DNA from 4 places in the Alkalihalobacterium sp. APHAB7 genome. Region 1 is predicted to be linked to each of the others. Evidence: riboswitches for the same ligand, from Rfam matches in the RefSeq annotation. Region 1 holds a riboswitch; each other region holds the start of a gene.
The links. A riboswitch is a leader RNA that binds a small molecule or an ion and turns the genes downstream of it on or off. The one in region 1 is predicted to bind cyclic di-GMP.

Region 1 (2,191 bases):
AGCGCGGTCGGAATATGGAACATAGACTCTTAGCTTTTCTTCAATCGCTCTCGGTGCAACTCCTGACTGGATGGACAACACCCCTTCGATCATCATGCTTTTAATCATTATTTCTTGTTTTGATTTTCTTTTTAACTTATTGGCAAATGGATGCCACAGTACATATCCTGTGAAAATACCAAACAAAGTTGCAACGAATGCTGCAGCAATCGCATAACCTAAGGCGTCCATATCATTTAAATTACCTAGTGCGGCAATAAGCCCGAGAACCGCCCCTAAAACTCCTAACGTCGGAGCGTATGTACCTGCTTGTGTGAAAATAGCTGCACCAGCTAAATGTCTCTCTTCCATCGCTGTTAGTTCTTCTTCCATCGTATCCCGAATATAATCAGCTTCCATTCCGTCGACAGCCATTTTCATTCCTTGCTTTAAAAAAGGATCTTCAATCGTTTCCACTTGGCTCTCTAGGGCTAATAGGCCTTCTTTTCTAGCTAATGAACTGAGGTCTACAAACGTTTTAATAAGATCATTCACGTTTGGATTTTTTTGATCTTGAAATAATACTTTAAATAATTTAGGGATCCGTTTCACTTCGTTCCCAGGAAACCCAATTAAAATCGTAGCAGCTGTGCCGAAAAAGATAATAAATAATGCTGCAGGGTTAAGTAAAACAAGTAAACTCGTTCCTTTAAAAATTAAACCTAATAGAATAGCGGCAACGCCTAAAATAATTCCTATAATTGATGTCTTGTCCATGATCTCACCCATTCTAAATTATAGTTTTCAAAAAGAAAAATAACGATAAACCTCCTTTTATCCCCTTCTGTCTTACATGGGCTAAAGGTCGAATAATAAAAGCCTACCAATTAGATTGATAGGCTCTTATAAAAAGTACAAAACCATTTAAACTTGGTTTAAAACTTTTATCCCAACCCTATCGGTAGTCCGGCGACCATGACATAAGTGCTTTAGGCCCGTGACTTTGCGTCCTTATTTTTCAACAAGTTTGCCATTTTCGAAGGTTATTCTGTTGTTTTAGATAATATCGGTTAATAAATAGGAAATCTTAAGTAGTAAAATGAAACTAATTCAAGCGACTGAAAAATTAAAGTATAAAAGGACAAGGCTCCTCACTTCCTTGTCCTTCACTATTCGTTTAACTTTCAAACCATTAAACTATAAATGATGCTTCACAGGAACTTCTTGCCCGCTGTCATTCACCATTTTAAGGTGGTACGTCAGAAACTCATCCCAAAGGCGAAGGAATAAATCAACGAGCTTCGGATCAAATTGCTTACCGCGTCCCTCTTCTATGATGCTCTTCACCTTTTCAGGTGGAAAAGCGTCTTTGTACACACGTTTTGATAGGAGCGCATCAAATACATCAACAATTGCTACAACTCGACCTTCAAACGGGATCTCCATTTCTTTCATTCCATTAGGATAACCGTGTCCATTCCACCACTCATGGTGGGTATGAGCGATCGATGCCGCTAGTTTGATAATAGGAATATCGAGATTAGATAAGATTTGATGACCGATGTCAGCGTGAGTTTTCATAAATTCCCACTCTTTAGAGTCCAGCTTTCCTTCTTTATTTAAGATAGAATCAGGAATACCTACTTTACCAATATCGTGAAACTTTGCAGCAATCGCAATTTGCTCGACGAATGCTTCATCCTTTCCGGCTAACCGTGCTAACATGCCGGACAAGATTCCAATTCGATTAATATGATTTCCTGTATCATCATCTCGAAATTCAGCTAATTGCAATAATTTATCCAGTGTATCGAACATCATTTTCGCTTCTTTTGTTGTATCTTGCATTAATAAGATCGATCGAGATAAATGAAAAACTTCCGTTACAGGTAATTGCCTTATTTTAAAATAATTAGCTTCTTCCTTGTCTTCTATGGATACTAAGATCGGTTCGGTTGTGTTTTTTAAGACGGGGCATTGTGGACAGGGAATGACTCTTCCATGAATTCCTTCATAGCACCTTCTGCCCACTAGCTTATCCGGACCGATATATCGTTTAGTTTTTACAAGTTCGACGAGCTTTTCGTCCACCCAAGTGATTCTCCCAAAATCCGTATTACTAATTTCATAGGCCCCAATATCAAGAAAATTAAAGTCCTTTAAACTTAAATACAGTAATTGTAAAATGCTTCTTGATCGACGGGCAGCTTTA
Region 2 (2,191 bases), on a different contig from region 1:
TACTTTTTAGCAATACTTTCAAAAGATAGCCCTTCCTCATAACTTTTGATCCAATTTTCAATTAAATGGTCATAGGTTTTTCTTTGATTAATACAAGGAATGGCAACCTCACTTTCGATTGTATTTCGAACAATTTTAGGATGTATATTATATATTTGGCCAATTCCCCGTAATGAATGACCTTTTTTATACAATGAAACCCAATTCCATTTGAGGTCATTAATAACAGGGATTATGCCATTGTAAATATACCTCCTCACAACTGTTTTGCTTACTTTATACGACTTAGCAATATCACATATCCTCTTTCCAGATTGATAATTTTTAATCCAATCATTCAGATATTCATTATAAGCAAAGTTGTTAGTTACAGTGATTTTATCTTTTATATATTTAGAAACAGTCTCAACTTGCACACCATGTTTTTGGGCTATTTGTGAAAAATTCATTCCCTCTTCATTATAAAGTCGAAGCCACTCATTCTCTAAGTGTTCAAATTGTCTCTTTCTCCCTCTTGGCATTACAATTTACCTTCCTTATCTTAATCATTAATCGTTTACAAATATTAATTAAGCACTTTCAGGTCTTCCTAATAAATAACCTTGACCCATTGGTACTCCTAATACTTTTGCCGATGCTAAGTCAATTTCGTATTCCAGGCCTTCTAAAATCAACTGAATGTTATTTAACTGACAATATGTGACTAAAGCTTGTATCATCGCTTGTTTATCAAGAGAACTAGATAATTTTAATGAAAAATATCTATCTAGCTTTGCAAAATGGGGCCTTAATTCAATAATTTGACTTAGTGATGACCATCCATTTCCTAAATCATCTATCGCGATTAAAAAGCCATATTCTTTCAACATTTCAATTCGTTCTTTTAAAGTAATGATATTCGATACAACCTCAGACTCATTAATTTCAAATACCACTTGTTTGCAAGATAACTTTGTTTGATTTTTTAAATCAAGAATAAACATTGGAAACATCGGATTAAGCAATGTTGACGGAAAAATATTTATAAACAACAGTTCAGATTTTACAGAATTTACAATGTCATCAGACGTAAAGACTTTTTCAATCGACCCGGTATCTAATTCATACAGTCGGTTATTTTGTTTGGCGTAATCAAACAAAAGATTCGGCGCTCCTAAATTAGAACGTAGTAAAACTTCATAACCATACTTTTTCCAAGATTGGATATTGTAAATCGGCTGAATAAAGTGGTAAAAATCGTTTTCCTTCATTAGTTCGTCAAATTGAGATACAGTAACTTCCATGATAACCCCCACGATTGTATATTATTTTATTCACCAATTCCCAATAAAAAAGACTATTCAAATAAAATGAATAGCCAAAATCACAGTTCTATTAATGGAATGCATTTCCTTTTGGCAGCCTGGCGATCATAGTAAAAACCTTAGACCCATAGCTTTGCGTCCTACTCTTTCGGTGTAGTTTGCCTATATCAATATTTTAATTTTTTTCTTTTTTGAAGTTAGCTTTTAGCAACGTTAAAATTATCTACTACTTGATTTAAACCGCTAGACAACTGTTGTAACTTTGTACTCATATTAGTTAATTGCTTCATCGTGGAAGTGAGTTGTTCAGCTGATGCGGCCACCTCTTCGGTACTAGCCCTAGATTCCTCGATAAATGCTCCTGTATTTGTAACCGATTGTTGCACTAAGTTGCTGCTTGTAGTTAAATCTTTAATAAATTTATTAATTTCTTCTGTTTGTCCATTTATATCTAATGTGGATGCATTAATATCATTAATCGTTCCCTCTGTACTCTTAACCTGCTCAACCATCATCTCCACTTCATTTCCACTCTGGTTTGTTGCTTCGACGATTACTTTAATACCACTTTGAATTTCATTTATTAAATCCTGTATTTTTACGGTTGATTCTTTCGACTGATTGGCAAGCTTTCTAACTTCCTCAGCAACCACAACAAATCCTTTACCCGCTTCACCGGCCCTTGCAGCTTCAATGGCAGCATTTAACGCCAATAAATTAGTTTGTTCAGAAATACTATTAATGATCTCAATGATATTGGTAATTAACTCGGATTTTTCTTGTAGAGTAGTAACACTTTTTATAGTTTCATTCACTTTAACTTTAGTTACTTCAGCTTTTTCAATCGATGAGTGGATAGATTCATATCCTAACGCAACTAAATTAGT
Region 3 (2,191 bases), on a different contig from region 1:
TGGTCCCCACAAAAATAAAAGGCCCAAACGCTATAGGTTGTTTTCGTTTAATAACACCAGTGACCATTAATAAAACACCGATAAAGGTACCAACAAATGATGCTAACACGAGACTCATAACCGTCATCCACGGCCCTAATGCAACACCGATCGCCGCATAAAGCTTTACATCACCACCACCCATACCACCTCGACTGACGATAGCAATCAGTAGTAACAATGCAAAACCAACAACCCCACCAAGTAAATAGTACCAAAACGGTTCCGTCCCAATAAAAAGCCGACTTATAATCAATAATCCAAGCATTGGTAACGTAACCACATCTAAAATAAGTTGTTTGCGAATATCGGTTATGACGGATATAACAAGCAAAACAGTTAAAAGAAGTGCTGGAATAAGTTCTAGTTGTAGACCGACAAATTTATAAACAATAAAAATTGATGTTGCTGTTAATAACTCTCCAAAAGGGTATAATGGAGAAATTTTAGTTTTACAGTAACGGCATTTTCCTTTTAAAAATACGTAGCTGAATACAGGGACCAGATCTAATACTGAAAGTTTGTGCTTGCAATATGGACAATTAGAAGGAGGGAAGACGATTGATTCTTTTTTTAATAGACGAATGGCTACGACGTTGAAGAAACTACCTAGTATTAAACTAATTAAAATTACATAAAGTTCAACCAACAACATCATTTTCCTTCCTTCCATTTAGTAAAATTTTTTTTAAAACAGCTGCCGCCTCATGTATTAGCGACAGCTGTTTGATGTTAAAAAATCCTAACTCATTACACTCTTAAAGTTTATATAATTCACTATTGTACTAATCATTTTTGATACATTTAGAAGTTTCAATATCAACTTCTTTTATCTTTGCATTTGCACCTTCACCTTCTAATGTGTATTTGAAATCACTATCATCACATCCAGCAAATTTTACTGGAGTTGGAAGTGGATCAAGACCTAATTTTTCTTTTAAATTTGCTGATGTTGGATAATCTCCAACCTCTACATAATATCTTTGAACTCCATCTTGCAATAATTTAAGATTTTGCGTATTTGTAGCTTGAGCTGCAGCATCCCTATTGCCTGTTAACTGTGGAATCGCTATCGCCGCAATAATCCCCAAAATAACAATTACAACTAGTAACTCGATTAGTGTTAAACCTTTTTGGTTTTTAAGACGTTTTTGAATTAGTGCCTTCATTTAATAAATCTCTCCCTTTTTTCTCATAATTAATTTATTTTTTGAGCTTGTCTGCTCTCAAAACCGTGACTACGTTCTTGTTGCTAGAGTTGACCTAATAATGATGTTTTTGACGCTGTTTGCTAACTTTTTTACCTTAATTTGTCATAAAGTGACAGTTTAAGAGTAAAAAAATAACCTTTACTAGACCACCTCCGAAGATTGTCATATGTAAAAGCCGGTTGCACCACTAGCTCCGTACGACTTAGGTGCCCACATACAAGTCGTATTTCATCGCGCCTTTATTTTCAATATATTGAACAATTCTAGTAATAAATACCCTAATTCCTTCTGTTTCAAACCTATTATAACAAGTTCTACTCCTCTGGTCATTAGAGTTGTTAAATTCCCTTTAATTTACTAGTCTGTTTGCTTCACCCTTATAGCTCTGATTATAGCAAGATTCTCCTAAATTAAAATACTTTTTGATAAAATTTTATTTGGAATTTATATCGAACTCGTGACTTTAGTCACAAAAATGACAATAGTAATATTTATTAGAAAATAAATGTCGTTATCTCGTCAATGTATCTTCCAACGTTGCTGCTGCTTCTTGTACTCCATGTCCATCCCCATACACCGCTACACGGTTCCTGCCTTTCTGCTTCGCTCCCGTATACATTGCCCGGTCGGCTTGGCGGACCAGTGAAACGGGATTGGACTCTTCATCATCGCTCGTTGCCACACCGATACTTGCCGTGACCTGGATCGGTGTCACTTCTCCTTCATTGAGATCGTTATGAATGAGGAACTGGTGTTGTGCAATTCGCGTACGTAAATCCTCCGCTTTCATGTATGCGACAGTTGAATTTGTGTTTGTTAAAAGAATGACAAACTCTTCTCCGCCATAGCGAGCGACAATCCCATTTTCCCCTATCGTCTCTTCCATCAGTCTTGCGATTTGACAGAGCACTTCATTGCCGGCTTGGTGGCCATACGTATCA
Region 4 (2,191 bases), on a different contig from region 1:
CTTCGTCTCCTTGCTCCATGAGCTGTAAGTACTTTTGCTCCTCTGCTTTCGAAAGCGGTTGCGGGAAGGCATTGTTTTTTACATACGATACAAAAACAATGACTTCTTTAAAGAAATAGGTGATGGCTGCAAATAATGACACTTCCTCACCCCCAAAGGTTTGATATCTTATATCTATGTACGTTTGGGCTTGCTTGTGTCTGTACACCAGAAATATGTAAATTTTTTTAAATGTTACCCACCATAATAACCGGATTTTCGCTCAATTTAATCTGGATATCCATTCCTTCAGAATAATATTAAATAGTCCACAATTTTCTTCTATAAGATTAAAACTAGGAAACTTTTATTAAAAAACCAAAACTTTCGTTAGTAAAATCTCGACACTTTCTTTGAATTTCTATGCTCATTTTACAATTTATTCCTACTCCATTTTAGCTAATTCTAAAGATTTATAGACTCTCAACCACAAAACAAGGACCAAATAACTACAAATATAACATTTACACTATAATTATGTTATTTACGAGGTTAATTTTACCTATTTAATGTTTCTATATTGTAAAATTAGAATTTTCTGTCATCGACACTCTTCAACACCACAAAATTTTTTCATCCTATATACTACTAATAACAAGCCATAAGTCATATAAATTGTAAAAAAGTATGTTAATGAATAAAAAATAAAGTAATCAGTCAAAGGGCAAACCTATTGAAAAGTAGGGACGCAAAGTCACAGATCTAAGGTTGATTTATCAATGATGATGGCTGGACTACCTGAAATGCTTAATGTATTTTAGGAGGTAACAATTAATGAAGAGTAGCGGCATGGTAAACCTTGATCACGAATGGATTGAATTAATGAAGGAAGCGAAAAATTTAGGTATAAGTACAGATGAAGTAAAAACTTTTTTCTTAAAAACTGAAAAAGTTGCACCTACCATTCACACATCAAGGACGTTCAAAATCAACAAAAAGACCTCCTCTTTTTACGCTACGTTATAATATGAGAAAAGTGATATGTGATGAAACTTGTTCATCTCGTATCACTTTTTTTAAGAAACTAAACCTATCTTTTAAAATTTAATCAAAAAAAGTGAAAATCCCCAAATATACGATATAACGAACAATAAACACCTAATTCCATCTATTTTCCCTTGTTTTTCTTTAAAATCCTTTTTTGATTATCTACGTACGTTCTATATAATGAACATTATAACCAATAAAACGGCAATATTAGGAAAAGGGAGAGATCGTATTGAAACCTACTGAACTATCCTACGAGGAAAGACTACTGGATGTAGAGTGGATTTTACTTATGAAAAATGCCAAAGAGATCGGACTTAAACCAGAAGATGTTAAAGCCTTTTTAAAGCAATGGAATGGGAATCAAGAAGAAAGGTAGATCTGTCATAACTTATATCAATATAGATTCCTGTGAATATAGTCTTAATTTAAATGACTTTAGCTATCTAAACAATTGGTCATTTAGAGGTTATTACTATAACTACCATTAAAACAGTCTAGGACTATTAAACTAAAAACACCTTCTTTTTACCTATTAATAACATGTAGAAATTCGGAAATTTTTGTCGCAAAGCAAAGATTAAAAAGTATTTTTTTCTAAGAGTATTTAGTACAAACACCTTTACACTAGGTGTTACGCTCGCTAAATAAAATGTCGATTGGAAATTTATTGGAACTGTTACTATAAATATGACTTCAGTAACTAAAAGTTTTTCCCATTTTTATATATGATGGTAATGGGTTAACTAATTATAGTCGCAAAATCACAACTATTTTATTAACTATTGATCGTCGCGTTTATATATAGACCTATTGCTATACTGACAGTAGACCGATATTACTGTGTACAGGAACTAGGAGGTAAAAGGAATGAATACAAAGACCTGTGAGGTTTTGGACCAAGAATGGACAGCTCTAATAGTTGAAGCTAAAAAATTAGGGTTTACGATTGAAGAAATAAAAGAATACCTTAACCAAACCGTTAAAACATGATCTCGTAGTTCTATTTACAGAACAAGCCTTAAACTGTTATAATTCCTATAAGTATACAGGTTGAGAGAGGAAACGATACAGATGATCGGAGAAACAGTCAAACGATTACGATTAGAAAAAGGCTTGTCTTTATCTGAATTAGCAGAATCCGCTGGTGTAGCAAAATCCTATT

Region 2: linked by a shared signal. The riboswitch ahead of ACNSTQ_RS07885 (EAL domain-containing protein) and the one ahead of motA (flagellar motor stator protein MotA) in region 1 are both predicted to bind cyclic di-GMP.
Region 3: linked by a shared signal. The riboswitch ahead of ACNSTQ_RS13230 (type II secretion system protein) and the one ahead of motA (flagellar motor stator protein MotA) in region 1 are both predicted to bind cyclic di-GMP.
Region 4: linked by a shared signal. The riboswitch ahead of ACNSTQ_RS03165 (anti-repressor SinI family protein) and the one ahead of motA (flagellar motor stator protein MotA) in region 1 are both predicted to bind cyclic di-GMP.

Annotation. Positions count from the first base shown of each region.
Region 1 is NZ_JBLWFS010000013.1:65,355-67,545, forward strand. It holds gene motA (flagellar motor stator protein MotA) at 1-756, opposite strand, end outside; cyclic di-GMP riboswitch class I at 937-1,021, opposite strand; gene ACNSTQ_RS13870 (HD-GYP domain-containing protein) at 1,177-2,070, opposite strand; gene ACNSTQ_RS13875 (protoglobin domain-containing protein) at 2,145-2,191, opposite strand, start outside.
Region 2 is NZ_JBLWFS010000005.1:199,226-201,416, forward strand. It holds gene ACNSTQ_RS07880 (hypothetical protein) at 1-521, opposite strand, end outside; gene ACNSTQ_RS07885 (EAL domain-containing protein) at 570-1,283, opposite strand; cyclic di-GMP riboswitch class I at 1,394-1,477, opposite strand; gene ACNSTQ_RS07890 (methyl-accepting chemotaxis protein) at 1,502-2,191, opposite strand, start outside.
Region 3 is NZ_JBLWFS010000012.1:56,073-58,263, reverse strand. It holds gene ACNSTQ_RS13235 (prepilin peptidase) at 1-697, opposite strand, end outside; gene ACNSTQ_RS13230 (type II secretion system protein) at 825-1,208, opposite strand; cyclic di-GMP riboswitch class II at 1,418-1,498, opposite strand; gene ACNSTQ_RS13225 (sensor domain-containing diguanylate cyclase) at 1,762-2,191, opposite strand, start outside.
Region 4 is NZ_JBLWFS010000002.1:161,446-163,636, forward strand. It holds gene sigK (RNA polymerase sporulation sigma factor SigK) at 1-142, opposite strand, end outside; cyclic di-GMP riboswitch class I at 693-781, shown strand; gene ACNSTQ_RS03165 (anti-repressor SinI family protein) at 814-1,005, shown strand; gene ACNSTQ_RS03170 (anti-repressor SinI family protein) at 1,259-1,405, shown strand; gene ACNSTQ_RS03175 (anti-repressor SinI family protein) at 1,897-2,019, shown strand; gene ACNSTQ_RS03180 (helix-turn-helix domain-containing protein) at 2,101-2,191, shown strand, end outside.